DNA from 3 places in the Photobacterium minamisatsumaniensis genome. Region 2 is predicted to be linked to each of the others. Evidence: riboswitches for the same ligand, from Rfam matches in the RefSeq annotation. Region 2 holds a riboswitch; each other region holds the start of a gene.
The links. Region 2 has a riboswitch for lysine ahead of L4D78_RS00465 (Na+/H+ antiporter NhaC family protein). Riboswitches for the same ligand answer to the same signal wherever they lie in the genome.
Positions count from the first base shown of each region.

Region 1: linked by a shared signal. The riboswitch ahead of L4D78_RS11360 (Na+/H+ antiporter NhaC family protein) and the one ahead of L4D78_RS00465 (Na+/H+ antiporter NhaC family protein) in region 2 are both predicted to bind lysine.
Region 3: linked by a shared signal. The riboswitch ahead of lysC (lysine-sensitive aspartokinase 3) and the one ahead of L4D78_RS00465 (Na+/H+ antiporter NhaC family protein) in region 2 are both predicted to bind lysine.

Region 1 is NZ_JAKJSI010000020.1:129,733-140,250, reverse strand. Features, by position in the region: gene L4D78_RS11390 (LysR family transcriptional regulator) at 1-624, opposite strand, end outside; gene L4D78_RS11385 (adenosylhomocysteinase) at 909-2,120, shown strand; gene L4D78_RS11380 (NupC/NupG family nucleoside CNT transporter) at 2,214-3,458, shown strand; gene L4D78_RS11375 (DMSO/selenate family reductase complex A subunit) at 3,731-6,157, shown strand; gene L4D78_RS11370 (DMSO/selenate family reductase complex B subunit) at 6,172-6,789, shown strand; gene L4D78_RS11365 (dimethyl sulfoxide reductase anchor subunit family protein) at 6,792-7,571, shown strand; lysine riboswitch at 7,953-8,130, shown strand; gene L4D78_RS11360 (Na+/H+ antiporter NhaC family protein) at 8,249-9,745, shown strand; gene L4D78_RS11355 (saccharopine dehydrogenase) at 9,764-10,518, shown strand, end outside.
Region 2 is NZ_JAKJSI010000010.1:13,711-24,228, reverse strand. Features, by position in the region: gene hisB (bifunctional histidinol-phosphatase/imidazoleglycerol-phosphate dehydratase HisB) at 1-1,050, shown strand, start outside; gene hisH (imidazole glycerol phosphate synthase subunit HisH) at 1,050-1,697, shown strand; gene hisA (1-(5-phosphoribosyl)-5-[(5-phosphoribosylamino)methylideneamino]imidazole-4-carboxamide isomerase) at 1,718-2,452, shown strand; gene hisF (imidazole glycerol phosphate synthase subunit HisF) at 2,470-3,243, shown strand; gene hisIE (bifunctional phosphoribosyl-AMP cyclohydrolase/phosphoribosyl-ATP diphosphatase HisIE) at 3,240-3,872, shown strand; gene L4D78_RS00475 (YoaK family protein) at 3,958-4,620, opposite strand; gene L4D78_RS00470 (thymidine kinase) at 4,990-5,568, opposite strand; gene L4D78_RS00465 (Na+/H+ antiporter NhaC family protein) at 5,817-7,412, opposite strand; lysine riboswitch at 7,511-7,693, opposite strand; gene L4D78_RS00460 (H-NS family histone-like protein) at 8,078-8,473, shown strand; gene L4D78_RS00455 (lytic murein transglycosylase) at 8,795-9,766, opposite strand; gene L4D78_RS00450 (YcgL domain-containing protein) at 9,777-10,058, opposite strand; gene minC (septum site-determining protein MinC) at 10,280-10,518, shown strand, end outside.
Region 3 is NZ_JAKJSI010000013.1:1,140-11,657, forward strand. Features, by position in the region: gene metA (homoserine O-succinyltransferase MetA) at 1-779, shown strand, start outside; gene L4D78_RS04950 (cation:proton antiporter) at 896-2,179, opposite strand; gene metH (methionine synthase) at 2,375-6,049, shown strand; gene lysC (lysine-sensitive aspartokinase 3) at 6,125-7,417, opposite strand; lysine riboswitch at 7,618-7,803, opposite strand; gene L4D78_RS04965 (pyridoxal-phosphate-dependent aminotransferase family protein) at 8,056-9,174, shown strand; gene L4D78_RS04970 (PglL family O-oligosaccharyltransferase) at 9,232-10,518, opposite strand, start outside.

The sequences.
Region 1 (10,518 bases), on a different contig from region 2:
TTTACCAGCATCAATAAACATCCACTTATCTTTGGTAAGGCAGTGGGTGTAATTCATACACTTGTGGCTATTTAAATCTGCTGGTTTTTCAGGCGTGCCATAAGCATCTAAATACTCAGGTGAAGCAACGACATAGGTGCTAATGTTTTTGATTTTTTTGCACTTATATGAGCTGTCTTCGAGCGCACCAATTTTCAAAACCAAGTCAACTTGCTCTTGGATCAGATCGCCAATTTGGTTATCAAAAATAATGTCGAGTTCAAGTTCCGGGTAGGTCGATAACAGCTGTGCAAAAGTGTCAGTAATAAAGTCGTCAAACTCTAGAACTGCGGGCATTTTTACTCGCAATTTTCCCCTGACAATGTCTTTGCGCTCATCAATGAAGTCGTAGCATTTATCAACACTGTCAAAAATCTCGGTACATCTTTCATAAAGAAACTGCCCTTCTTCCGTTAGGCTAATTTGCCGCGTTGTCCGTTGGATAAGTGAGCAACGTAATTCATGCTCAAGCTGTTTTACATGTTTACTGATCACTGATTTAGATAAACATAATTTATCAGCCGCGACTGAAAATGAGTTGTTCATGACCACGCTATAAAAGGTCGCGAGTAAGTTCAGATTCATGGTTTTCACCGGTTAGCTCCTTAATGAGTATTTTAAAAGGGAAACGTTTGCTTTTTGGTGATCCTAGTATGATTACTGTTTCCAATATGGAAACTAATAGTTGCTGTATAACGTAATAATCCCTGAAATTAGATGTAAAGTGACATTTTGATGCGAATTCTGTGAAATATCACATTATTTTACACGTAAGGGAAACTATAAGTTCTTAATAAGTTGATTAACGTGCTGCTGTTTATCGGGGATGATTTCGGGGTCTACCAAACGTCCCTATATCAGAGGCCCCAATGGAAAATAATATCCACCCTGAACACGATGTTGCTGATCTCTCTCTTGCGCCGCAAGGCAGTCGCCGAATTGCATGGGCGCGTAATCATATGCCTATCATGCGCAGCATTATTGAGCGCTTTGAGATAGAGAAGCCATTTACTGGTTTAACAATTGGTATTTGCTTGCATGTTGAAGCGAAAACAGGCGTGTGGCTGGAAGCTTTAACCAAAGGTGGTGCGAAGGTTGTGATCACTGGCTCACCAGGCTCAACGCAAGATGAAACCGCTGCCGCTTTGGTCGAAGACTATGGGGTGAGCGTTTATTCTCGTCGTGATGAAAGCTTTGATGACCACATTGATTACTGCCGTAAAGTGCTATCGCATAAGCCGGATATTATTGCTGATAACGGTGCCGATTTGCATGAGCTCATTTTTACAGAAGCAGAGTTTTCTCAGTTTAAGCACTCGCTACTCGGGGCGACAGAAGAAACCACCACTGGTGCCAACCGTCTGCGTGAAGACTTTAATGCCGACCAGTTCAGCACACTGATCATCAATGATACCCAAGCCAAGCGCATTATTGAAAACCGCTTTGGCGTAGGCTCATCGGTGGTTGATGGCATCATGCGTGCCACCAACGTTATGCTGCATGGTAAAAAAGTAGTGGTGATTGGTTATGGTTACTGTGGCTCAGGTACTGCGCAGCGACTTCGCGGAATGGGTGCACATGTAACGGTTGTTGAATCAAACCCATTAACGCTACTTGAAGCACATATGGAAGGCTTCTACACCGCCAAGCTTGAAGATGCATTGCCAAACGCTGACATGATTGTGACCATTACCGGCCGTGATAATGTATTGCGTAAAGAGCATTTTGAATTGATGCGTGATAACACCATCATTGCCAATGCGGGTCATTTTCAGCGCGAAATTAATTTGCCAGATCTAGCAGCAATGAGCGAAAGCCAAGATAAGATCCGTCCGCATGTAACGGCTTACCAGCTGGCTGATAAGCAGTTGTTTGTTTTATCAGATGCAAATTTAGTTAACTTGTCAGCTGGTGACGGTAACCCAATCGAGATTATGGATCTTGGTTTGGCGCTGCAATCATTGAGTTTGGAGCGTATCGCGCTAAATCGCGACTCTCTACAGAATATACCCCAACCAGTGCCCTTCGATATTGAAATGCAAGTTGCAGAGCTGGCTGTGAAGCACTGGATTCAACACTAATTTTATCATCGCCCCGAGTACGCTGTGCTCGGGGCATTTTTATATGTCGAGTAGATAAGTTTCTGCTTATCCACCCTGTACAAGGCCGCCAAAATGGACGCTCTGACTAGTTTACTAGGAATGGTAGCACTGCTTGCTATCGCTGTTTTATTTTCAAAAAATCGCCAAGCAATTAATAAACGTACTGTACTGGGAGCTTTCGCTATCCAGTTTATTATCGGGGCTTTTGTCCTGTTCATTCCGATTGGCAAAGACTTACTCGAAGTCGTTTCCAGCGGGGTCAGCTCGGTGTTGGGGTTCTCCCATGCGGGTATTGAATTTTTGTTTGGCGGTTTAGTCAGCGATAAGATGTTTGAAGTGTTTGGTGGCGGCGGCTTTATTTTTGCCTTGCGAGTGCTGCCAGTTATCGTCTTCTTCTCAGCATTGGTATCGGTCTTGTATTACCTCGGTATCATGCAGATATTCATTCGTGTGTTGGGCGGCGCATTACAAAAGCTCCTTGGAACCAGCAAGAACGAGTCAATGTCTGCAACGGCCAATATTTTTGTCGGTCAAACCGAAGCGCCATTGGTTATCGCACCTTACATTAACCGCCTTAGCCGTTCAGAGCTGTTTGCGGTAATGTGTGGTGGTTTAGCCTCGATTGCTGGCACAGTACTTGGTGGTTTTGCAGCAATGGGGGTTGATATGCAATACCTCATTGCGGCGTCGTTCATGGCAGCCCCTGGTGGCTTGCTGTTTGCCAAAATTTTGGTGCCTGAAACTGAAGACCGTAGTAGCGAAACTGTCGAAGAAGATGTTTCGGTTGAAAAGCCGGCAAACGTTATTGATGCTGCTGCCGCTGGTGCATCAAGTGGTTTAATGTTGGCTTTAAATGTTGGTGCCATGCTGCTAGCGTTTATTGGTCTGATTGCCTTGGTAAACGGCATGTTAGGTGGCGTTGGTAGCTATGTGGGTTTACCTGAACTCTCATTAGAGTACTTATTGGGTTACGTGTTCTACCCTGTGGCAGTGATCATCGGTATTCCATTTGATGAGGCCATGGTGTCGGCATCGTTTATTGGCCAGAAACTGGTATTGAATGAATTCGTCGCTTATGTGAATTTTACAGAATACCTAAAAGTGACTGAATTATCGGCTCGTAGTACTGCCATTATTACTTTTGCTCTATGTGGTTTCGCTAACTTCGCCGCTGCGGCAATGTTACTTGGCGGGCTGGGTACAATGGCACCGAAGCGCCGTCATGAAATTTCGACACTGTGTATGTCAGCAATTTTTGCTGCGACCATGTCTAACTTGATGAGTGCAACTATTGCAGGCTTCTTCTTCTCGTTTTAAATAGTTCATTATCTGCATCATTAAACAGCCCTGCTTATTAGCAGGGCTGTTTTTTTGTAAAACGTATTATTTTAGTTTTCTGTGATAGTTAAAACTAATATTCGTGTTTTCTTGCATTCTTTTAACAAATATTCACGGCTACATGTGATTAAGTTAGCAATCTATTAATAAGCGTGTAGTTGCTGTTCACTTTGTTGATTTCCATCAATTTGTATCAACCCCTTTGAGTCGTAGTCTGTCTGTATTGTTTGTATTTTGCACAGGCGGTGACTATGGAAAGTCAAAAATTACAGGTATTAAAAAATGCGGTTTCACGGCGGGAATTTCTTGGTAAATCGGCAAAGATCAGTGGTATAGCGGCGGTGGCTGCGAGTGTTCCGTTACCTTTTTCTTCGGTTTCTCATGCAACAGAGCCAGACACCCTGTCGGACGATGAAATTCATTACAGCGCATGTCTGGTTAACTGTGGAAGCCGATGCCCACTTAAAGTGCATGTTCGAGATGGCGTTGTAACGCAAATATCCAGTGAAGATGGTTTAGATGATGACATCTTTGGTCAGCATCAAATTCGGCCATGTCTTCGTGGACGTTCAGTTAAGTGGAAAACCTATAGCCCAGATCGCATTAAGTATCCGATGAAGCGAACAGGCAAACGTGGTGACGGTAAATTTAAGCGAATTAGCTGGGATGAAGCGACAACATTAATTGCCGATAAGCTTAAACACACGATTGATACCTACGGTAATGAAGCAATTTACTATCAGTATGGCTCTGGCTCTACAGGTGCCAACTTACAGGGACGTAATGCCAACAAGCGTTTTTTACATACTATTGGTGGGTACCTTGACCAGCATGGTACCTATTCGACGGCACAAATTTCGACGGTTGAACCTTATGTCTATGGTAGTGGACAAGGAAGTTTGATTGCCAATATTGCGCATTCTGATCTGGTGGTGATGTTCTGCCAGAACCTCGCGGAAACTCGGATGTCTGGGGGAGGGCAGATCGCTGAAATTTTTAACGCTCTCGAACAAAGCAACGCAAAAGTTATTATTATCGACCCTCGCATGACCGACAGTACGATTGGCTTTGATGCCGAATGGCTGCCTATCCGACCAGGTACCGATGCAGCATTAGTGGCAGCTATAGGGTATACCTTGATCAATGAAGGACTCGCTGATGATGACTTTATTAATCAATATTGTGTCGGATGGGATGCTTCAACACTACCTGCTTCAGCACCTACCAATGCGTCATATAAAGATTACATCTTGGGGAATGGCCCTGACTCGGTAGCGAAAACGCCGGAATGGGCCAGCCAGATTTGTGGTATTGCGCCCGCTCGGATAAAACAGCTTGCGCGTGAAATGGCGACGGCAAAGGCAGCTTGGATTTCACAAGGCTGGGGGCTTCAGCGTACAGCAAATGGCGAGCAAGCTTCACGTGCGATCATGATGTTACCCGCCATGACCAAGCAGTTTGGTAAGCCTGGTACCAATACGGGTAACTGGGGCAGCAGTGTTAAATATAAGGTGCCAGGTTTTGGTACGGCTAACCCAGTAAAAACTTCGATCCCCTGTTTTCTTTGGACCGATGCGATCACGCGTGGAACAGAGATGACGGCGGAGAACAGTTTTGTTCGTAATAAAGACAAGCTTGATACCAATATCAAATTCTTATGGCATTACGCCAGTAATGTCACCATGAATCAGCACTCAGATTTGAATAAAACACATGAGATCCTTCAAGACGAGTCATTGTGTGAGTTCATTTTGGTCTGGGAACACCACATGACATCGTCTGCTCGCTATGCCGATCTTTTGCTGCCCGATGTCACGACGCTTGAGTCCAATGATTTAATTGATAATTCTTATGCGACGGGGGCTTACCACTATGTCACTCGTTTGCAACAAGCCATTGAGCCACTGTGGGAAAATAGACCTACCTATGATGTGCTGGCCGATGTTGCTCGAAAAATGGGGACCTATGATGCGTTCACTGAAGGACGCTCTTACCCTGAATGGATAGAGCACTGTTACGGACAATTACGCGCGGCGAACCCCCATTTACCATCGTTTAGTGAGACCAATGGAAAAGGCATCATTGATCGCAAACTGGCTGATAGTCTAGATCATATCGCACTTAAAGATTACCGAGATGATCCGGTGGGTAATCCGCTTAACACGCCTTCTGGAAAAATAGAAATGTATTCAGAACGATTAGCGGAGCTGGCGAAAACTTGGGAGCTAACCGATGGTGATCGCATTCCTTCTGTCGCTGAGTATTGTGAAACCTTTGAAGGGCTTGGCGATCGCGAGAGAATGGAACAGTACCCGCTGCAGTTAATAGGTTTCCATACCAAGGGCCGTACACATTCTACTTACCATAATATTCCCCAATTGCGAGAAGCGGTGCGAGATGAAGTGTGGATGAACCCCGTTGATGCTTCCACGCGACAGCTTATGCATGGCGGACAGGTCGAGATATTTAATGACCGAGGCCGAATACAGATGCCCGTGCGGGTGACAAGTCGGATCATGCCTGGCGTTGTTGCGGTACCACAAGGTGCTTGGTACCAGCCGACGGCGAAAGGGGTTGATGTCGGAGGCTGTATTAATACATTGACGACGCAACGACCATCTCCTTTGGCAAAAGGTAACCCACAACATTCCAACTTAGTTGAAATTAAACCGATCTAGGGAGCATGAGTATTATGGCGCAATATGGTTTTTATATTAATTCCGCAAAATGTACCGGCTGTAAAACCTGTTCGGTCAGTTGTAAAGATAAAAAGGATCTCGAAGTAGGCCCAAAGCTACGCCGAGTTTACGAATATGGCGGTGGCACATGGATACAGCGAGACGGCCTGTGGTCACAAGATGTGTATAGCTATTACCTGTCGATTGCTTGTAATCACTGTGATGAGCCAGCCTGTGCGCAAGGTTGTCCAACAGGCGCGATGGCCAAACGGGAAAGTGACGGCCTCGTGGTGGTGGATCAGTCTCGCTGTGTCGGTTGCCGATATTGCGAAATGCGCTGTCCTTATGGCGCACCTCAGTTTGATGCCGAAAAGAAAGTCATGAGCAAGTGTGATGGCTGTTTTGATTTGTTAGAGCAGGGGCGCTCGCCAGTATGTGTTGATGCCTGTCCACAGCGAGCCATTGAGTTTGGCCCGATTGAAGAGCTACGACAGAAATACGGCAACTTTAATGAAGTCGCGCCCTTACCCGGTGCAGCATTAACCAAGCCAAATCTGATCATTCATCCTCATTCGAAAGCAAAACCAAGTGGTGACGGCAATGGGTCTGTCCAAAATAGAGCGGAGGTCTAATTATGCATGAGTTACCTTTAGTCTTTTTCACGGTGCTTGGGCAAACAGCGGTAGGGGCGTATCTGATCTTACTGTTGAGTCAAAAAGCGAATGCCACAAGTGAACAGCAATTATCCCGAAGTTTACTCGTGACCACTTTAATACTCAGTATTGGGATGATCGTGGGGATGTTCCATTTAGGGCACCCTTTGCGCGCATTTAATCTGCTTTCTGGTCTTGGCCGTTCGCCGATGAGTAATGAAATCGTGTTAGGGGGATGTTTTGCCGCCTTTGGCTTACTGGCAGGGCTTGCTGGAAATTATGGCGCGGGAACCGCTAAACAGCGTTTAGTATTACGTTGGGTGGGGGCATTGTTTGCCATAGCGTTTGTTGTGATGATCCCATCAGTGTATCAACTGAGTACTGTCGCGACATGGGATACACCACATACCACGTTCCAAATGCTAATAACGGTACTCATTACCGGCGGTGGGTTAGCGGCCGTTATTGGGGCATACCGACAAGGTATGGTTGTTTGTATCGTGGCGACCCTTGCTGCTTTGGTTATGCGTTCAGATTACCTGACCTTTGTGACCAGTGTTAATCCGATATTATCCAGTCAGCAAAGCAGTTTATGGCTAATCCAGTCGGTTGCACTTTGTATCGGTATTAGTGTTGCAATTTATGGCATGTTGAAACACAACACAAGTAAACCTGTTTTATGGTCGGTATGTGGTTTGTTGGTGGTTGGGGAACTAGTCGGGCGAATTTCGTTTTACAATCTTTGGTCGCTGACAATGTAATATTGAAAATAAAGTAGCCACTGTTCAGTGCCGTTCATTTTAGATGAGCGGCATTTTTAATAATTGTACAAGCGATAACCTCACCGCGAATGAATGTGTTTCTTTGCTTTTGCGTAGTTATGCTTGCAGGTTGTAATGCTACAACGATTAAGTAATAGAATTCTTTTTCGGTGCTTAATTGAAAGGGAATTTAAAGTGATGAGTATTTACTCTATGTGTCGTTGTTTGATATTAAAAAGTAACCATTTAGATTGATTTTTGTTGGGTATTTGTTTGCTTAAATATTTTTGGTGATATTGATCACACTTATCGAGCATGGTGATTCGAATTAGAGAGATGTATGTTTTATTCATTATATAGCAGGACATTATTCAGTCTTTGCTTGAAAGTAGAGGCGCATTGCCTATGAGTAATTTAGTGAAGGCCGACAGCCAGTGAAGCTAAATGAAAGGAGTCAGTGCCGAAGTAGTCGAGGTTGTCATCCTTGCTGCTGGGGTTGTTCTTAAGAGGAATAACACTGTCATCTCAGCCAGATCTGAGATGGGGAGCTACAACAAATTTGATATTAGAAACGAACGAACTATCGCTCCTATCTTGTAAAGCCTTTGTCTGTAAAACACTCCTGAACACCCTTCCTCTTTATCATTTTGATATCGTTTTACAGGAGAAATTTACGTATGGCTGATTACGGATTATTGTCCATCGTACCTGCCGTGTTAGCGCTTATACTCGCTTTTACCACTCGGCATGTTGTTTTAGCTTTAGGTGTTGCGGTAATAAGTGGCATGCTGATCCTTACCAAAGGTCACCCCGTTGATACCGCCCTGATGTTTTTGACGGATGGACCGTTTACCCAACTAGCCCAAACCAGTAATGCGCAAATTATTATTGTTATTACTATCATTTCAGGTTTTATTTATTTGGTTGAACAAAGTGGTGGCATGTCAGCTTTTTCAACTACGGCGACCCGTTATGTTTCATCGCCGATAAAGGCGCAACTCGCGACGTGGGCGACGGGTATCGGTATATTTTTTACCGACTCAGGTAACTCGCTCATTTTAGGCCCGATGTTTGCGCCGATTTATCAAAAGCTGAAACTGAGCAAAGAGAAGCTGGCTTTTATTATTGACTCAACGTCATCTCCGATTTGTGTATTGATCCCGATTATTAGCTGGGGTGTCTATTCACAAGGCTTAATTGAAAATGCTTTTGAAAATATGGGGCAGCCCGTCGATGGCTTTTCTACCTTCTTGCAGGTTATTCCTTATCAGCTTTATGCCTTGCTTGCGCTGTTCAGTGTGCCTGTTTACGCGGTTCTGAAAAAAGATTGGGGGCCAATGGCTGATGCAGAGTTCAAGGCTCAACAAAGTACCGAGACTATCATTGAGCCAGCAAACGCAAGCGCGGTTAAATCAGCTTCTATCTCGCTGATCCTGTTCCCGCTATCAGTGCTGTTTGGTTCTCTAATCGTGCTGTTTATCTATAACTATCACTTACATGGTGGGATTAGCGGGCCAGTGATCCGTACGACCTTAGGCACGAGTTATTTGATTGCATCCATTACCGCGATTATTTATTACGCCTATACCAAAACCATGACCGCATCAGCAGCTTTTAATACTTTTGTCGCGGGTATGCAGCGTATCATGCTAATTTTGATCATCTTGCTACTGGCATGGACGCTAGGCGATATTTGTAAATCACTAGGGACTGGCGATTATATTAGCCAAGTAATGAATGACCGTTTACCGGTATTCTTGTTACCCGCTCTGATTTTTATTATCGGTAGTTTTATATCAGTGGCAACAGGCTCGTCATGGGGCACATTTGCCATTTTGATCCCGATTGCCGTGCCTGTCGCAAGTGCATTAGGTGCCGACCCTCTGATTTGTATTGGCGCAGCGCTGAGTGGCGGTATGCTAGGTGATCATTCTTCGCCGATTTCAGACACGACTATTTTGAGTTCAATGTCGACTGGCTGTGATCATGTATCTCATGTCCGTACCCAGTTCCCCTATGCCATTTTGACAGGTGTAACAGCAAGCCTTGGTTTTATGGTTGCAGAAATTACCCGTAGCCCATACACCATTATCTTGGCCGGGTTGTTACAAGTTGCACTTATTACATTGATGGTGCGTCGTCAGGCTGCAAATAGCCCTGCAGTACCCGCTTAAAATTAAAAAGGAATTATCATGAAAACGCTATTTTGGCTCCGAGATGAAGTAAAAGTTGGTGAGCACCGTACTGCGCTTACACCGAGTGGTGCACGAGATTTGATTGCTGCGGGTGCGAACGTAACCGTCGAACGGAGTACGACCCGTATCTTTACCGATCAGGCTTATGTCGATGTTGGCTGTGAGCTTGCAGAGGCTCATAGTTGGGTCGAGGCACCTGAGCATGCCTACATTCTGGGCCTTAAAGAGTTAGCGGAAGCCGATTTTGCACTTAAGCATCAGCATATTTACTTTGCCCATGCGTTTAAAGGCCAAGATGAAGCTCGCCAGATTTTATCTCGTTTCCAGGCTGGTGGCGGCCAGATCCTCGATCTGGAGTTTTTGCAAGATGAACTTGGCAGACGAGTCAGTGCTTTTGGTTACTGGGCAGGCTACGTGGGTGCGGCAATTGGCCTATCTGGTTTCATTCATCATTTACAGTGTAAAGGTGTTTATCCTGCGGTGAGTAGTTACCCTGATCGCTCCGAGTACCTCACTGTTCTTCGTGAGCAAGTTGCTAGTTTGTCAGAGCAGCCACGTGTGTTGGTGATTGGCCAGTTTGGTCGCTGTGGTCGTGGTGCGCTGGATCTCTTTGCTGACCTTGGTATTGCCGCTGATGGATGGGATATTGAAGAAACCAAAGCGGGTGGACCGTTTAAGGCGATTAACGACTACGACATTCTGGTCAACTGCGCTTATCTTGCCGAAGGCACACCTCCGTTTATCACCAAAGA
Region 2 (10,518 bases):
TTTATTGATCGTGACGGTACACTGATTGTTGAACCACCAGTCGATTTTCAAGTTGACCGTCTTGATAAGCTAAAGCTAGAGCCTTTTGTTATCCCAGCCCTACTGCAACTGCAAGATGCTGGCTATAAACTGGTAATGGTAACCAACCAAGATGGCCTTGGTACCGACAGCTACCCGCAGGCTGATTTTGATGCCCCGCATGACATGATGATGGAGATCTTTGAGTCGCAAGGGGTCAAATTCGACGATGTATTGATCTGCCCGCACTTCGAAGAAGACAACTGCAGTTGCCGCAAACCCAAACTGGGTATGGTGAAAGATTACCTGCAGCAAGGCAAAGTCAACTTTGAAACCTCAGCGGTAATAGGAGATCGCCAAACAGATCTTCAATTAGCTGAAAATATGGCTATTCGAGGTATTCAATACAACCCTGAGACTTTAGGCTGGCAACAGATCGTTAAAGATCTTACTACTCGCCCTCGGATCGCAGAAGTCGTGCGTACAACCAAAGAGACTGACATCCGGGTTAAAGTGAACCTTGATGAGTCAGGCGGTAACCGTATTGAAACAGGCCTTGGTTTCTTCGACCATATGTTAGATCAAATTGCCACTCACGGTGGTTTCCGTATGGAGCTAACGGTTGATGGTGACTTGCACATTGATGATCATCACAGTGTGGAAGATGCCGCATTGGCATTAGGGGAAGCCCTAAAACGTGCGCTAGGAGATAAACGCGGCATCGGTCGCTTTGGCTTTAGCCTGCCGATGGATGAATGCCTAGCACAATGTGCATTAGATTTATCTGGACGCCCTTATTTGAAGTTTGATGCGCAGTTCAGCCGCGAACAAGTTGGTGATTTATCAACAGAGATGGTATCGCACTTCTTCCGCTCTCTCACCGACACGCTAGCGTGTACACTGCACCTCTCCTCAGACGGCAACAATGATCACCACATTGTTGAAAGCTTATTCAAAGCCTTTGGCCGTACATTACGTCAGGCTATTCGGGTTGAAGGTAATGAGCTACCAAGCAGCAAGGGAGTGTTGTAATGAGTACCACAAACCAACAGGTTGTGATCATTGATACTGGCTGTGCCAATGTCTCCTCTGTTCGCTTCGCAATCGAGCGACTTGGTTATGCCGTCACGGTCAGCAAAGACTCAACGGTTGTACTGGCTGCTGATAAGCTGTTCCTTCCCGGTGTGGGAACAGCAAGTGAAGCGATGAAAAACCTCGAGGAGCGTGATCTGATCAATCTGGTAAAACAGGTTGATAAACCACTGTTGGGCATTTGTCTCGGTATGCAGTTACTCGGCCAGCTATCTGAAGAGCAAGGCCAAAATGGGACGGAACTTGTATCATGCCTTGGTCTATGTGATGCGCCCGTGAAAAAGATGGAGGTCGGTGAGTTACCACTACCTCACATGGGCTGGAACACTATCACGCCAGAAGCAGATCACCCGCTATTTAAAGATATACCTGCGGGCAGTTATTTTTACTTTGTTCATAGCTACGCCATGCCAGTCTTTAATATGGAAAATAGCCAAACCAATGGCGGCCGTACTATAGCCCGTAGTGATTATGGCAATGCCTTCACCGCCGCAGTGCAGAGCGGTAATTACTTTGGCGTACAATTTCACCCAGAGCGTTCAAGTAAAGCAGGCTCACAGCTGATTCAGAATTTTCTTGAAATGTAAGGACACCAAAAGGATTTGTTATGATTATTCCCGCGCTAGATTTAATTGAAGGTCAGGTTGTCCGCCTGTTTCAAGGTGACTATGGCAAGGTAACCGAATATAAGGTCGACCCAGCCGAGCAATTTAATCTCTATCATCAAGCTGGTGCAAACTGGCTTCACCTCGTTGACCTTACTGGTGCCAAAGATACTTCAGCTCGTCAGCTTGATTTAATTCAGCAGCTACTTGCCAGCACACCAGCCAATATTCAAATTGGTGGTGGTGTTCGCACCGAGCAAGACGTCGCAGATTTGCTCAATGCTGGCGCACAACGTGTCGTAATCGGCTCCACGGCGGTTAAACAGCCTGAGCTTGTTAAAGGCTGGATGGAAAAATATGGTCCTGAGCACATCGTGCTAGCACTGGATGTCAACATTGATGCTAACGGCAATCGTAAAGTCGCAGTATCTGGCTGGCAGGAAGATTCAGGAGTGACGATTGAAGCACTACTGGACGATTTTCTCAAAGTCGGATTAAAGCACGTGCTGTGCACCGACATTTCACGCGACGGTACACTGGAAGGTTCTAACGTAGAGCTGTACATCGATCTGTGTCAGCAATACCCGCAAGTACAGTTTCAATCATCTGGTGGCATTGGCTCACTGGATGATATTGCTGCCCTGAAAGGCTCCGGCGTGGCAGGTGTCATCGTTGGTCGTGCGCTATTAGACGGTAAGTTTACTGCAGAGCAAGCTTTTACTTGCTGGAATGAATAAGGCAAAGGAGTAACACCATGCTAGCAAGACGTATTATTCCCTGCCTTGATGTCCGTGACGGTCAAGTCGTGAAAGGCGTGCAGTTTCGTAACCATGAAATCATCGGTGATATTGTACCTCTCGCCAAACGCTATGCCGAAGAAGGCGCCGATGAGTTAGTTTTCTATGATATTACCGCGTCGAGCGATGGTCGCGTAGTGGATAAGAGTTGGGTCGCCCGTGTCGCAGAGGTGATCGATATCCCATTCTGTGTCGCAGGTGGGATCAAGTCAGCTGAAGACGCGAGCCGTATTTTGCAGTTTGGGGCTGACAAGGTATCAATCAACTCACCAGCTCTGGCCAATCCTGAACTCATCACCCAGCTTGCTGATAAGTTTGGTGTGCAGTGCATTGTTGTTGGTATCGATTCGTACTTCGATGCCGACACGGGTAAGTATCAAGTCTACCAATTTACTGGTGACGAAAGCCGTACCAAAGCAACACGTTGGGAAACCCGTGACTGGGTTGAAGAAGTTCAGCGTCGTGGCGCAGGTGAAATTGTACTAAATATGATGAACCAAGACGGCGTTCGTAATGGCTATGACCTTACCCAGCTGAATATGGTGCGCGATGTTTGCCATGTGCCACTTATTGCCTCGGGTGGTGCCGGTGAAATGGTGCACTTTGCCGATGCCTTCAACAAAGCGAATGTTGATGGCGCATTAGCAGCTTCAGTGTTCCATAAACAAATCATTAATATCAATGAACTTAAGCAATACCTGAAACATCAAGATGTGGAGATCCGACTATGAGCCTAACAAGCAGTATTAATTGGGATAAAGTAGACGGATTAGTCCCTGCTATTGTCCAAGACAACACCAGTGGCCAAGTCTTAATGCTTGGCTACATGAATGACGAAGCGCTAAACAAAACGCTTGAAACCAAGCAAGTGACATTCTGGTCGCGTACCAAAGAACGCCTTTGGACAAAAGGGGAAACCTCTGGCAATGTGCTGCAACTAAAAAGCATCAAGCTCGATTGCGATCAAGACACATTACTAGTACAAGTTGACCCTATTGGTCCAACTTGCCACTTAAACACTACGACCTGTTTTGATGGAGATAGCGCGCAAGAAGGCGAAGTACAACAGCCAGCCTTGGTGTTCCTTCATCAACTTGAACAAGTCTTATCTGCTCGTAAAGGTGCAGATCCTGACTCTTCATACACCGCAAGCCTTTATGCCCGCGGTACCAAACGTATTTCGCAAAAAGTGGGCGAAGAAGGCGTTGAAGTCGCGCTTGCGGCAACGTCGGGTGACAAGGCGGAGTTAGTTAACGAATCAGCAGATCTGATTTATCACCTTGTTGTCTTGCTACAAGATCAAGGGCTATCGTTGGCGGACATCACGAAGCGTTTAGAAGAAAGACACAACAAAGCATAACGCTTGCTGTCCACGTCACGAACAAGACGACCTCATAAGCAAAAACAGCCAAGAGAGTGGCTATTGGCTGTTTTTCTTCCCAACATCAGCGTCTAACTTTGGTGCGATAAAGAGAATAAGACAGCGCTAAAAATAAACAAAAGCTCGCTGGAACATACAACGCATAAAATTGAAGGTAATTAAAGGAGTAGGCCCCAAGCGCACCGCCAGAAATAAAGCCCAAGATAATTAACAGAAACAGTAATGCCTTTCTTTTATCAAATTGCTCACCCCTTATTTTTGCGCCAAGCATAATGCCTAAATCGGTAAATATTCCCGTCACATGCGTGGTTCGAATGACGGCACCACTATATTTGGTCGCGAGTGCATTTTGTAGTCCACAAGCCGCAGAAGCCCAATAGAGCCCACCAAAAGAGTTTTTAGTTAACAAATAAGCGGCACAAAAAAGAAAAATGGCTTCTAACGTCAGTACACCACTGTAATTACGACTTAACTTTAGTGTGCCACCATGTAGAAAGTAGCCTGATATTGCAGAGCCAATAAGAAAACTAAATATGATCGCAAATAAATAAAATACATCACTCATTGAAGAGTTTACAAACCCAGTGCCTACCAATGTCGCTGTACCGGATAAGTGTGAAACTGATTGATGCTGGAAACCCAATAACCCTGCAGCATTAATAAAACCAGCAACCAATGCGAGTACGAAAGCCCCAGACTCGACCCAACGGGGTAATTTAGATATCACGATATTCCTTAGATTTCAGGCCTCGTTTAGCGATATAGAGATGGCTAAATTTAGAGCGTGAGAAAAAGTGGGCTATCTTAAATCTGTTCAAGTAACTTGTTAAGTAATAATTATTGAGCGTAATACTCCCCAAAAACATCACCTCGGATAACTATGCGCTATTCTCCGGATAAAACATCAGCTTACCCGCATATGCATAGTTATGAGTAATTTTACATGGCAAAATCAGAAAACTAAGATTAAGAAAAGTGGGAGAATTTACGAGGGAATAAATAAATAAGCCTCACGATTGTAAGGCTTATTTGTTTAAAGAAGCGAGTTAAACAAAAACGTAAGTGAACGGCTTACATTACATTCATCATTATTTGATTAACGACCTAGTGCTTCTTTGTAGTGTTTGCGACACACTGAGACATAGCGATCATTACCACCAATCTCAACTTGATCACCATCGGCAATTGCACGGCCAGTTTCATCTTGGCGGATCACCATATTTGCTTTGCGACCACAATGACAAATGGTTTTTAACTCAACCAACTTATCTGCCCAAGCCAGCAAGTAGCGGCTTCCGTCAAACAACTCACCACGGAAATCACTGCGTAAGCCATAACACAACACAGGAATATGGAGCTTATCGACGACTTCAGTTAATTGATATACCTGCTCTTTGGTTAAGAATTGGCATTCATCGATTAAAACACAGTCTATCTTTTGTGCATGCTGAATATCTTGAAGGCGTGCATACAAGTCATCGGCTGAGTTAAATAATTCAGCTTCTTCTTGCAAGCCAATACGTGAGCTAACTTTACCTTTGCCAAAACGATCGTCGATAGAGGCAGTAAAAATGACAGGTGTCATTCCGCGCTCGCGATAGTTAAAAGAAGACTGTAACAGTGTGGTTGACTTACCCGCATTCATTGCAGAGTAATAGAAATACATCTGGGCCATTAAGCTTCCCTAGTCATACGATTGGTGCATAAAAACTGCCGAGATGCTACAGAAAAGCCATAGAAATTGAAAGGAGCAAGCGCAAGAGTCAGCACATTTCTTACAATTTTCATCGCGTTCTACTACTCATGCCGGCCAGTCATTAAGCAGCGCTTTACGGTGAGCGATTGTAGTTATTCACCCTAAGCCGTAACCATAAAAAAAGCCTGCAAAACGCAGGCTTTTTATTAACAATGTGGTTTAAGCAATTAAGCTTTCGCTGTCGCAACTTGTGGGCGACGAGACAACCAAGATAACGCTACACACGCTAAGATAAAGGCGAGTGTTGCCGTCATAAAGGCCACAGCAAGTGAACCTGTAAAGCCTAATACTAAGAAACCAATCGACGATACAACAGCCACAGACAACGCATAAGGTAGCTGAGTAGATACGTGATCGATATGGTGACAGCGTGCGCCCGTCGACGACAAGATAGTCGTATCAGAAATCGGAGAACAGTGGTCACCAAAAACTGAACCGGCTAGTACAGCGCCCAGCATTGGTAGCATCAGCATAATATCGGTTGCCGCTGCTAAGTCACCAGCGATTGGCAACATAATACCGAACGTACCCCATGACGTACCGGTCGAAAATGCCATAAAGCCAGCAAGCATAAATAAGATAACAGGTAGAAACATTGGGTTAATGCTACCTTCAACCAAGGTTGATAGGTATTTACCTGTTGCCATGTCACTGATCACGCTACCGATACACCACGCAAACAATAAGATCAGAATCGCACCAAACATTGACTTAGCACCAATCCACAATGTTACAGCAACATCTGAAGCAGGAAGACGCTGACGCAGCACTGGAATAAGGGCAGCAATAAATCCGATAGTACCACCATAAACGAGTGACATACCTACATCGGTATTTTCAAAAGCGCCAAGAAGGTTAAATGCTAAACCATCAGCTGCAAGTGCTTGGTATCCTGTAAAGATCATAAAGAAGAAAGTGGCAAGGATAAGAGCAACAATTGGCATAACCAAATCAGAAACACGGCCATTTTTGCTTTCTTCAATTTCTAGCTCGTCATTTAAGTCTTTAGCACGCTTGTCTTCATCACCTTCATCGAAGCCGCGGCAATGACTCGCGTTTAGCTCATGCTTTCTCATTGGGCCCACATCAATCTGGAACCAAGCCACAACAAACACCATGATCAATGCAAAGACAGCATAAAAGTTCATCGGAGCCAACTGAACAAACGCGCCTAATGGCGTATATTCAGTCACACCATGTGATGCCAGAATGCCGCCAATCAACGTAATAATGTATGCACCCCAGCTTGATGCCGGCATTAGTACACACATTGGTGCAGCAGTTGAATCCAAAATATAAGCAAGCTTTGCACGTGAAACGTAATAGCGATCTGTCACTGGGCGCGAAATCGAGCCAACAGCTAAACTATTGAAGTAATCATCAACAAAAATGAAGACACCCAAGAATGCTGCTAATAACTTCGCACCACGCTTACTTTTAATTTTAGTCTGCGCCCACTCAGCAAATGCTCGTGTACCACCAGAAAGCGTTAGCAATGCTGTCGTCATTCCTAACAACACCAAAAATGCAACAATGCTCATATTCCAGCTATTAATAGCACCGTCATCGATAAATAGTCCGAATGCCGTTGTACCAATATAACTAGCTGTGTTTCCAATAGAAAAGTCTGTCAGCAAGAATGCACCAAGCACTACGCCAACACCCAAAGACACTAAGACGCGTCGGGTTAAAATCGCAAGAGCCAATGCTACCAAAGGTGGTAACAACGACATTGAGGAATGTGAAAAATCTACAATATTCATGATCTCTACTACAACCGATCCTGGTTGGAGATCTACTGTTGGCACGACATCATGTCGTGATTAAGAGAGTGTAAGGAAGAGAAGTTACCCTTTTCCGACTCCACAGTAGCGCTCCATAGTTAATGTAATTATATACTATGGCAGTGCTGTCCCTATTCGGTGACAACCCCAGCAAACAAAGTTCGATAGCTTTATTTACTTCGGCATTAGCTCCTTTCATAAACCCTCATCGGAATCACCTCCGGTTTATTACTTATAGATAATGCGCCTCTACCCTTAGTCAAGGAATGGTTGATTCTACGGAATAGAAATCCGATTGCAACAACTTAACGTGAAAAAATTAACAGAAATAGTGAATAGTCTTGCTACTATGGTTAAAAAAGAAACAATGGCGAAGTGATGTTAAAAATAATTTAAAATACGCTTTTTAATATGAAACAAATGGCAAACATAGTCACAAAAAAAGTCTTTTACTGAAGGATCTGACTGTAAATACCCATTACAATTTATTACAAATGAGAATTCTCCCCGCTAAATACAAAAAAAACAAATCAAGAATACATTTTTTATTTGTCATTCACTGATTAAAAGTATTATTATTGCAATTATAGAATTGTCACTGCTATTATTATTTTTATAGTTTTAGACCAACAGGAAATAAAAAAATGTCTGATGCAATGAAAGCACTATTGAACCTTCGTAGTCTTCGCGCACTTTCTCGTGAATATTCTCTAGAACAACTTCAGGAAGCACTAGAAAAGCTTCAAACAGTTGTTACTGAGCGTGAAGAATCTGAAGCTGAAGAAATCGCGAAAGAAAAAGAACGTACAGATAAACTAGCTCAATACCGTGAAATGCTTCTAGCTGATGGTATCGACCCAGAAGAATTACTTTCTAGCCTAAATAAATCTCCAAAAGCAAAACGAGCTCAGCGTCCAGCTAAATATAAGTTCATCGATGAAAACGGTGAAGAAAAAACGTGGACTGGTCAAGGTCGTACACCAAGCGCATTGAAAAAAGCACTTGATGAAGGTAAGTCTCTAGAAGATTTCGAACTTTAATAACTTTACTCTTGTTGTTAAATTCTAATAAAAACCCAGCTTAAAGCTGGGTTTTTTGTTTCTAACTCATTAAATAACAACCATTTAGTGCTTACAGGGCACATTGTAAAATCATTCACAGTATGAATTGCTTGCCTTTTCACCCTGTTTTTTTTTCTTAAACATTGTTATATTCCTTTACCGCACTCAGTTATTTCCGTTTATATATATAGATTAATATATTCACAAAGAATAACCTTTCCTGACACGTCATTGCGCGACAGGTATAAAAAACCAGACAATGAAGTCTGGTTTAGTCTGCTATGTAATTGCTGCGTATTGTTAGCGTATCTGATCTGCTAAGTGACTCACCGCTAGTGCAAAATAGTGAGATCGATTCCATTTGAGTAACGACTGATAGTTACCATAAACCAAATAAGCCCTGCCTTTACCATCATCTGGTTGAATAAGCCAAGCGTCTATATCAACTTGAGGTAATGCTTGCCCATTAAGGCGCCTAACACCTTGCTCTTGCCAATCAGAAAGGGATCGGCCCTTCTCTTTATCGGTGCCTAATGCATCACGGTTAATACTATTTGGAATGCTAACTTGGCGCCCCCAAGTATAATCATCATTCCAACCAGCCTGCTTTAAGTAATTAGCGGCAGAGGCAAAAACATCGGCTTCTGTTTGCCAAATATCAACTTTCCCGTCGTTATTACCGTCAACGGCATAAGATAAAAACGAGGTTGGCATAAACTGTGGCTGCCCCATTGCTCCCGCCCATGAACCTTTCATATTTTCTGGGCTGATATGTTTGGCATCTAATATTTCTAATGCCGCCATAACTTGGGTACGGAAGAAGGACTCTCTACGCCCTTCGTACGCTAATGTTGATAAAGCTTCTATAACATTATAATTTCCCATTAAGCGACCGAAATTACTTTCAACCCCCCAAAGGGCAACAATAAACCGTGGTTGTACACCATATTGTGTTCCAATCCGGTCGAGTACTGTTTTATGCTTTTGATAAAGATCATTAGCTTGTTTTACTTTCCAATCGGGTACCGCTCTTGGGATATATTCATCCAGCGTTAATTTTCGCTCAGGTTGGTTTTTATCCGCTTTTACAGCACGCTCAATAAAAGTAATTCCGTCGAAAGCAGAATTGATAATTGGCTCTGAAATTCCTTTTTCTTTAGCTTCTGCTTTTAGCCCTTCAACATACTTATTGAAGCCATCATCTGCAGCCATTGCTGCAGATGAAAATCCTATTCCTAGGGCCACTAAGGCCGATATCAATCGCTTTTGCATACATTTACCTTTATGTATTTTTTGCTGCTTTCTCAGCTTTATACTCTTCAAGCAAATTCGTTATAGGAGGCGGAACTTGCAGATAATACCCCGTACTACCCAATGCCGCCTTTACCTTCTCTATATCAGCTTGAGCTAACTTCCGCTCACCTTCAAGTTTCAGCACCATCACAAACTGAGGTATACCAAAGGTTGTCATCAACTCTTGTGGTACCGCAGTAAAGTCATCTTTCTTATTAATGTACAAATATGTACCGTCTTTTTTCGGGCTTTTATAAATAGAACACAACATACGAATCTAACCTATTCGTTATAATGACTCATCATTCAGACCACAATATCAAAGAATCATTCCCTTCCTAAGGGCAATCTACCATTTGGATGAGACGGTTGTCTGAATTTCCAACGCAAAAGCAAGGATAGCTTGCTGATATACGCTTGGGAATATAACATGCTAAGTACCTAGAGATAACGTACCCGAACGGCTAATTTAGCGTCAGTCGTCCTACTTATATGGCAAAGACAGCAGAATTTAAAGGAGGGTCATTCACCCTCTCCGCTCTCCACCTAGTGGATAGCGACATAGAAAAAGCAGCCGACTTTTTAAAAAAGAAAGTCGAACAGGCACCTAATTTTTTTGCTGCTGCACCTGTCGTTATTGATATCAGTCAGGCAGGAAATGGCATTGACTTTTTACGGTTAAAAGAAAGTGTGCAACTTGCAGGTATGATCCCTGTTGGCATCAGCGGCTG
Region 3 (10,518 bases), on a different contig from region 2:
TACGTTTATTATCTAATAGCCCCTTACAGGTAGATGTTGAGCTATTGCGCATTGATAATCGGCCAACAAAAAATACACCAACAGAGCATCTAGATACTTTTTATCGACAGTTTGAGATGGTCAAAGACCGAAACTTCGATGGTCTTATTGTGACTGGAGCCCCACTAGGGCTTGTTCAATTTGAAGATGTACTGTATTGGGACGAAATCCAAACTATCATGAACTGGGCCAAACAGCATGTTACCTCAACCCTATTTGTTTGTTGGGCTGCCCAAGCTGGATTAAAGCTTCTTTACGACTTGCCCAAACGCACACGAAAGGAAAAGCTTTCTGGTGTGTATGGCCATCGTACTCATGATTGCCACCACCCTATTCTTAGGGGATTTGATGATACTTTCTTAGCTCCCCACTCGCGTTATGCAGACTTTTCTTCGGAGTTCTTAGCGGAGCATACAGATTTAGATATATTGGCGACGTCAGAACAAGCTGGGGTGTACCTAGCTGCAACCAAAGATAAGCGTAATGTGTTTGTGACTGGCCACCCTGAGTATGACGTTGAGACGTTACATAATGAATTTATAAGAGATCGTGCTGAAGGGATGGAGCCAACGGTTCCTGTTAATTATTATCCTGATGATAATCCAGATAAGCCACCGATGGCGAGCTGGCGCAGTCATGGACACCTGTTATTCTCAAACTGGCTAAATTATTGTGTGTACCAGCAGACACCGTATGATTTGAATCTGTTCTCTGAAGCGAATTTTACAAAAGAAGAATAGTGTTGATACTTTAATTGGTGTGATTAAATATAAAAAAGACCTGCACTGCAGGTCTTTTTTTAGGTATAGATAGTCATCAGATTGATAGACGTTGGTCGTCTCTAGATGGTTCGTCTTTAATTGTTATTTTGTGCTTCCCAGACTTTCGCTTTATGAATAAGTGACGTGATCGTTGAGCCTTGAATCAGAATAGAGAAGACAACGACAGAGTAGGTCATCACAAGGATAACTTCGCGAACATCAATATTCTTCTCAGGTATCACCATAACCCCAGCAGGTATTGCCATCGCCATTGCTAATGCAAGGCCACCACGTAAGCCTCCCCAAGTAAGAATCTTGACTGAAAGTGGGTTGTAGTCACGGTAGCGTTGGAAGCCTAAGTAAGACAGTTGGACACTTAAGAAGCGGCTGAATAGCACCAGCGGTATCGCAATGACCATTAATACCCAATCTTCTTGATGAAAACTGAATTGCAGCATACTCATACCGATCAGCAGGAACAATACGCCGTTTAGGAACTCATCGACTAGTTCCCAAAAGTGATCGAGATGGTCTTCACTTTCTTTCGAAAAGCCAATGTAGCGCGTCCAATTACCAATCATAATACCTGACACAACCATGGCTAATGGACCTGATACATGGATGACATCTGCGAACACGTAACCAGCAGTTGGGATTCCTAGAGTCAGAAGTAGCTCCATTGAGTGGTCATTGGTTGAACTGATTAAGTAGTGGAAAATAAGTCCAAGTGCGAAACCATAGGCGATACCTCCAATTGCTTCTTGCAAAAACAACTGAGTAACCCCTAAAACGGTTGGGGCTTCAGCACCAAAAGCAATGGTAAATAAGGTGACAAAGATGACTAAGCCAAAGCCATCATTAAATAACGACTCTCCCTCAATTTGCGTTGATATGCGTTTTGGTGCATCAAGGTTCTTAACGATTGCGAGCACTGCTATTGGATCGGTTGGGGAAATCAGGGAGCCAAAGAGTAAACAGTAAATTAAATCCAACTGGATACCAATGACCTGACAGATGCCCCATAGTGCGAACCCAATAAAGAACGTTGAAAATAATGTCGCTGCAAGCGCTAATGTAGTGATCTCCCATTTTTGATCTTCAAGGTGAGGCAATTTAATGCCTAACCCGCCAGCAAACAGTAAGAAACCAAGAATGCCTTTAAGCAGAAAGCTTTCAAAGTTGATCTCTCCGAGCTGTTCGGCAGCGATGTCTTCTAAGTGGAACCAACCATTTTGACCCGCAACGATAATGCCTAGGGAAAGAATCAACGCCCCAGCTGTAATTGCAATTGTGGTCTGCATTTTTCCTATCTTGCTGTTAATAAATGCAATAAACATTGCAGCAGCAGCTAGAAAGCATAGGGTGCTATAGACGGACATCCAAACCTCACAGGGTAATAAAAATAAAGCATGAAATTGTGTCAAAATATAAATGTATCGTGGTGTGATAGCTATAACTATTTTTACTCTCTTCCGTCATTATTTAATCAATGAAAAGAGCTTTAGACGTCTAGATTTCCATTTTTGCTATGGTAGGATGTGAATAAGCTGTAAAATTGAAAAGGAAGTAATGCGGTGTTGACGAACAAGGACTTATTACATAAGCGTATCGAAGAGCAAATCCTGATCATTGATGGTGGCATGGGCACCATGATCCAGGGTTATAAACTCGAAGAAGAAGATTATCGCGGCGATCGTTTTGCTAACTGGCATAGCGATTTAAAAGGCAACAATGATTTGTTGGTGCTGACGCAGCCTCAGTTGATTAAAGATATCCACTCTTCTTACTTAGAAGCTGGTGCTGACATCCTTGAAACGAATACTTTCAATGCCACGACCATCGCAATGGCCGATTATGACATGGAGAGTTTGAGTGCTGAAATCAACATTGAAGCTGCCCGTATAGCACGTGCTGTTGCTGATGAATGGACGGCAAAAACGCCGGATAAACCACGATTTGTTGCTGGCGTACTTGGACCAACGAACCGTACTTGTTCTATTTCGCCTGATGTGAATGATCCTGGTTTTCGTAATGTCAGTTTTGATGAACTGGTAGAAGCTTATTCGGAGTCAACACATGCCTTAATTAAAGGTGGCTCTGATATCATTCTGATTGAAACTATTTTCGATACCTTGAATGCAAAAGCCTGTGCGTTTGCCGTTGATACAGTGTTTGAAGAATTAGGTTACGCTTTACCAGTTATGATCTCTGGTACGATCACGGATGCTTCTGGGCGAACGTTATCAGGGCAAACAACGGAAGCCTTTTATAACTCTTTACGTCATGTAAATCCGATTTCATTTGGTTTGAACTGTGCACTTGGGCCTGATGAGCTACGCCAGTATGTTGAAGAGCTTTCACAGATTTCAGAATGTGCGGTATCGGCTCACCCTAATGCTGGTTTACCTAATGCATTTGGTGAATATGATCTTTCGCCTGAAGACATGGCAGAGCATATTCAAGAGTGGGCTGAAAGTGGCTTCTTGAATTTAGTCGGTGGCTGTTGTGGCACTACACCAGAACATATTCGTAAGATGGCAGAAGCTGTCTCTGAACTCCAACCTCGCCACCTGCCTACCTTACCAAAAGCTTGTCGCCTTTCTGGATTAGAACCACTAAAAATTGAAAAAGATACGCTATTCGTTAACGTTGGTGAGCGAACAAACGTAACCGGTTCTGCACGTTTTAAACGACTAATTAAAGAAGAGCTTTACGATGAAGCCCTAGATGTTGCCCGACAACAAGTTGAAAATGGCGCTCAAATCATTGATATCAACATGGATGAAGGAATGCTCGATGCAGAAGCCTGCATGGTACGTTTCCTGAATCTATGTGCTTCTGAGCCTGAAATATCGAAAGTCCCGATTATGGTCGACTCCTCGAAATGGGAAGTCATTGAAGCGGGCCTTAAATGTATTCAGGGCAAAGGGATCGTTAACTCTATCTCGCTAAAAGAAGGCAAAGAAAAGTTTGTAGAGCAAGCGAAACTTATTCGCCGTTATGGCGCAGCTGTTATTGTTATGGCTTTCGATGAAGTTGGGCAGGCTGACACTCGTGAGCGCAAAATAGAAATATGCACCAATGCTTATCGTATATTGGTAGATGAAGTTGGTTTCCCACCAGAAGATATTATCTTTGACCCGAATATTTTTGCTGTTGCAACGGGTATCGATGAACACAATAACTATGCCGTTGACTTTATTGAAGCAGTTGCTGATATCAAGCGTGATTTACCGCATGCAATGATTTCTGGGGGCGTCTCGAATGTTTCTTTTTCATTCCGAGGCAATAACTATGTACGCGAAGCGATCCACGCTGTTTTCCTTTACCACTGCTTTAAACATGGTATGGATATGGGGATCGTCAACGCAGGCCAGCTGGAAGTTTACGACAATGTGCCCGATAAGCTGCGTGAGGCGGTTGAAGATGTTGTACTGAATCGCCGTGATGATTCAACAGAACGCTTATTGGACATTGCTGCTGAATATGCCAATAAAGGTGTCGGAAAAGAAGAAGATGCTTCCGCGCTAGAATGGCGTACATGGCCTGTTGAAAAGCGGTTAGAACATGCGTTGGTTAAAGGTATTACTGAATTCATCGTTGAAGATACCGAAGAGGCCAGACTTAATGCTGAAAAACCACTAGAGGTCATTGAAGGGCCTCTGATGGATGGCATGAATGTGGTGGGTGACCTGTTTGGCGAAGGTAAAATGTTCTTGCCGCAAGTCGTTAAATCTGCGCGGGTTATGAAGCAAGCGGTGGGGCACTTAGAGCCCTTTATCGATGCCGCTAAGCAAGCTGGCTATACCAACGGTAAGATACTACTCGCTACTGTAAAAGGCGATGTTCATGACATCGGTAAAAATATTGTAGGGGTTGTATTGCAGTGTAATAACTACGAGATCATTGATCTTGGCGTTATGGTTTCGTGTGAAAAAATTCTTAAAGTCGCCAAAGAAGAAAACGTCGATATTATTGGTTTATCGGGATTGATCACGCCGTCACTCGATGAAATGGTCCATGTAGCCAAAGAAATGGAACGCCAAGGTTTTGAATTACCATTACTTATTGGTGGTGCGACAACGTCAAAAGCCCATACTGCGGTTAAGATTGAGCAAAATTACCATCAGCCTGTGGTTTACGTAAATAATGCCTCCCGTGCAGTAGGGGTATGTAGTTCATTGCTGTCAGATGAGCGACGCCCTGCGTTTGTTGAAAAGCTTGCGATTGATTATGACCGTGTTCGCGAGCAACATAGCCGTAAGAAGCCTCGAACTAAACCTGTCACCTTAGCGCAAGCGCGAGAAAATAAAGTCGCGATTGATTGGGATAGTTATACCCCGCCAGCACCTGCTAAACCGGGTGTACATGTGTTTGATGATTTTGATGTTGCGACACTACGACGTTATATCGATTGGACCCCATTCTTTATGACTTGGTCATTAATGGGTAAATATCCGGCTATATTCCAACATGAAGAAGTAGGTGAAGAAGCACAGCGCCTTTTTAAGGATGCGAATGTATTGCTTGATCGTGTTGAAAAAGAAGGATTGCTAAAAGCTCGAGGTATGTGTGCTTTGCTACCTGCGAGTAGCGTTGGCGATGACATTGAAGTTTATACTGACGAATCTCGTACTCAAGTTGCAAAGGTCTTATATAACTTACGTCAACAGACCGAGAAACCGAAAGGTTATAACTACTGCTTATCTGATTATATTGCCCCGAAAGAAAGTGGTAAGAAAGATTGGGTAGGGGCGTTTGCGGTGACGGGCGGCATTGGTGAGCGAAAGCTTGCTGATGAGTATAAAGCGCAGGGTGATGATTATAATGCCATCATGATCCAAGCGGTTGCCGACCGTCTTGCCGAGGCTTTTGCCGAATATTTGCATGAGCAAGTACGTAAAGATATTTGGGGCTATGCGGCTGATGAGAACCTTTCTAATGATGATTTGATCAGAGAGAAGTATCAGGGGATCCGTCCAGCACCGGGCTACCCAGCTTGTCCTGAACATACGGAGAAAGGCAGCCTTTGGGAGCTGTTGAATGTCGAAGAAACCATTGATATGTCTTTAACGTCTAGCTACGCAATGTGGCCAGGTGCATCGGTTTCCGGTTGGTATTTCTCACACCCCGATTCACGGTATTTTGCGATCGCTCAGATCCAAGACGATCAGCGTGATAGCTATGCTGATCGTAAAGGCTGGGACTTGTTGGAAGCTGAAAAGTGGCTTGGGCCAAACTTGCAGTGATAAAGCGGGTACATGTATATGAGAAAGGCGCTCTTTGAGCGCCTTTTTTGTATTGTAAGTATCTGAGCTTTATCGTTATTCGAAGAGCTCTTTGTGCAGTACCTTAATCACATCTTTTGAGTCGCTCGTCTTAACGAGGAAGCAAAGATTGTGTGGGCTTGCGCCATAGCAAATCATACGTAGATTATAATCTTCGAGGGTGTTAAACACTTGCTTAGCTGAGCCTTTAGTTGAGCTCATCTGGTTACCAATAAGTGCGACAAGGCAAAGGTCTTGTTCGACTTCAACACGACATAATTGACTAAGGGCTTCAATCGCTGCGTCGGGTAAACTTGGTGCGCCACCACTGGTATCGGTTTGATCGAGTGTTAAAGAAACACTGACTTCAGAGGTCGTGATCAGATCGACGGATATTTTGTGTTCAGCCAGTATGCGGAATACTTCAGCGAGGAAACCATAGGCGTGAAACATATTTAGGCTGGTTAAGGTGACCATCGTTTGATTGCAACGTAGGGCTAGAGCTCTAAATAATGGCGCTTCTGAAACACTTTCTCTTATCCAAGTTCCACCTTGCTCTGGTGCTTTTGATGATCCAATAAAGACGGGGATCTGCTGGCGAACTGCGGGCAGTAATGTTGATGGGTGGAGGATTTTCGCCCCAAAATTCGCCATTTCAGAGGCTTCGCTGAAACTGATTTCTTGAATTGGCTTTGCATTGGCAGCAATACGTGGATCTGTGCTGTACATGCCCGGTACATCGGTCCAGATCTCAAGAGTATCAGCACGTAACGCTTCTGCGATAAGGGCGGCACTGTAATCACTGCCACCACGACCAAGTGTCGTGGTGTTACCTTGCGCGTCGGATCCGATGAAGCCTTGGGAGACGATGACAGTGTCAGCGAGTAAAGGTTGTAGTTGGGTCTCAGCCTGTTGCTGAATTGTTTCTATGTCAGGGATCGCTTTACCGAACTGGCTATCGGTTCGCATGACTGGGCGAATGTCGAAACGCTGTGCGTTAGCACCCATTTCGGTCAGTATTTGGCTAAATAAGTGAGTTGAAAGTAGCTCACCGTGTGACACCAGTTGATCCGTTAACGCTTTAGAAGGCTTGGTAGCCGCTTGTTCAGCCAGAGCAGCAACATTATCCAGTAACATTGCGATTTCGGCAGAGACTTTGTCGGGTTGTGACAGGTTACTGATAATAGTTTGATGAGTGACTTGAAGTTGCTGTAGCCGTTGTAAGCGTTGTTCGCTATCTGCAATTCCATTTGCGAGTTCAACCAAAAGGTTGGTGACGCCAGAGCACGCACTGATCAAAACAACCCGGGCTGCAGGGTTATTTTTGACAATGGCTGCACTACGGCTCATGGCGGCATGATCGGCTACGCTGGTGCCGCCAAATTTCGCTACAGTAATGGGTGGAGGAATAGGTGTAACATTATCTATGATGCTCAAAGCGAGTCTCCCAGTTTAAAATTATAAAAACCAATACAGGGGAATGACTCGGGATGTAGATCCCGACGACCATGTCAGGAGAGCAATAAGGTAGGATTGCACACGTATGCACAATAACCAGAAGCTCCCCACTCTTTTATTCAATATAAAAAAGTGACAGCTAGAAGGATTCAACCTTCTTAGCCGATATGGCATGCCCCCTGTCATGTCATATCTCGGCGCTACTCCCCCTCTCTAGATTGCTTCGGGGTGGGGCCCCGCAACCGTAGATACCTGGGTAACGCTCCTCTTCTGTTTTTACCTTGATGATATTCTCACATCAAGGTGAACAAAAAACGATCTCCATTGAAGCGGATTTGTTATTACCTTGTCAATTGTTGCTTGAAAAAATATGTAAAAAAAATGAAAGAAATTGTATAGTTGAATAAGTAAAGCGGGGTTGGTTGAATTATAAACGCTATAAGCATAACCAAGAGAGACCTGATATAGTCGTTGAGTACCTTACAACAATAGGCCGATGCCAACTTAGTTACTATCAGGGAGAATAAAGAATGACAATAGGTAGTTTTTATCCACCGCAGCGCACTTTAATGGGACCAGGCCCATCTGATATTTACCCTCAGGTTTTGCAGGCGCTAAGCCGTCCAACGATTGGGCACCTTGACCCATTGTTTATTGGCATGATGGATGAACTTAAACAGTTGCTTCAGTATGCTTTCCAAACTGAGAATACATTTACTATTGCGGTATCTGCGCCGGGTAGTGCAGGCATGGAAGCATGCTTTGTTAACTTGGTTGAGCCTGGCGATAAAGTGATTGTCTGCCGTAATGGTGTGTTTGGCGACCGCATGCGAGAAAACGTTGAGCGTTGTGGCGGCGTGGCTGTCATGGTTGATTGTGCATGGGGTGAAGCTGTATCGCCAGCGTTGGTCGAGAAGACCTTGAAAGAGCATGCTGATGCCAAGGTTGTTGCCTTTGTTCATGCAGAAACCTCTACGGGGGCACTCAGTGATGCAGAGGCGATTGCTAAAATTGCCCGGCAGTATGATTGCCTGACGATTGTGGATGCGGTGACATCGCTTGGTGGTGTGCCACTATTGGTGGACGAATGGCAGCTCGATGCCGTGTATTCTGGCAGCCAGAAATGTTTATCGTGTGTGCCGGGCCTATCGCCATTAACCTTTTCGGAACGAGCGGTTGAAAAGATTCAAAGCCGTACGACCCCTGTGCAAAGTTGGTTCTTAGATCAAAGCTTGGTATTAGGCTACTGGAGTGGTGAAGGTAAGCGTAGTTATCACCATACAGCACCAGTAAATAGCTTATATGCACTGCATGAAGCATTGGTGTTGTTAAAGAATGAAGGGTTGGAAAATGCTTGGCAGCGCCATAAAGATGCCCACCTTGAATTACGTGAAGGGCTAGAGAAGCTTGGAATTGAATTCGTGGTTAATGAAGCTGACCGCCTACCGCAATTGAATGCGATATATATCCCACAGGGCGTTGATGATGCCTTGGTCAGAAAAAACCTCCTAGAACGTTACAATCTAGAAATTGGCGCTGGTTTAGGTGCCCTTGCTGGCAAGGCGTGGCGTATTGGCTTGATGGGGTATGCTGCAAGAAGTGAAAATGTGGCTCTCTGTTTACGTGCTCTAGAAACGACATTGAAATAAGCATGATCAAAATAAAAACGGCTACCTTCGGGTAGCCGTTTTTGTTTATATTTTTAGTTATTCACTCGTCGGGCTTGCTGCCGATTTAGGAGCCACTTCTGGTAAATCGAATGATCTTCCAGGAAATAAATAAAGCGCTTCTTGTTGGATCTGCGTTGCAAGATTCAACTGATCAAGATGAACATATGCTGCGATTAAGTTGGTATAAAGGGCTGGGCGAGGCCACAGTTTGGCTTTATTCTGCGCCCAATGAATATATTCATTGATCAGCTCTGGATTATTGGTTGCGGCCCCAAGTTGTAACTGCGTTAAATGTAAATTCCATTCGAAACGGTTCTGCCAAGCCCAAGGGTTATTGACGCCCATAAGGTAATCAATATTCACAGGCTGGGTGGTTTCATATTTTGTTAGCAGGTAGCCCGAATACAGCGTTGTTGTCATATAGCTGGTAACAATGAGAGGCAGTAAGATTACGGCTGTTTTTATCGAGGCTACATAATGCAGCTTAAGCTTATGGTACTTTGCGGTTAGGTTATCGACCCAATAAATAAGGATGATAAAAATAACCCAGTGCACTAGTGAGTGATAGAACGGGTACTCAAGTTGTGAGTGTAGGGTGATAGGGAAAAACAATCCTATCAACGCTAACTGCGTACCATCGCGGGCTTTTTTGACTTTAAAAAAGACAGCCGTCGCTGCTATCAGTAATGCAATAAGAGGAATGATCCCCCCTTCGGCAGCCCAATAGGCTAATTCATTGTGCGGGTGGTCCAGTGATGCCATCCCATAAGGACGCTCAGGGTTTTCATCATGCCATTGGGCTGTTTGAACGATATAACCGACTTCAAACTTCCCATAGCCATAACCTGTTAGAGGTTTGTTGAAGAACATCTCTACAGCTTGGGGGATATGCATGGCACGGGGGCTGACTAAACTGAGGCGCTCTTCTTTTGGCTCCCAGCCCGTTGATGAATTAATGTTCCATGACACACTTAGGCCTAAGGCGATCATTAATAACCACATTCGGCATTGGGCTTTTGCTGCAAAGCGATGTAGGTATGGCAATATTAATACTGTGCCGACGGCGGCACTCAGCCAACCGGTTCGCGAACTGAGAACGACGAGAATCGGTAATATGACGACAGGGGTGAGTAATAAGATCAATTGTTGCCATGACCACTTTCCTCGATACATCGGGATACGCGCTAATAAATAGGCGGATAAAATTAACCCTGTTGCAAGGAAGCTCGCCATTACATTTGGCTGTTGGAAAATACCATAAGGGCGGTTAGCAAGGGTGTCGTAACCAATTGGATTACCGGGCTCAAGCAGAAAGAACTGTAC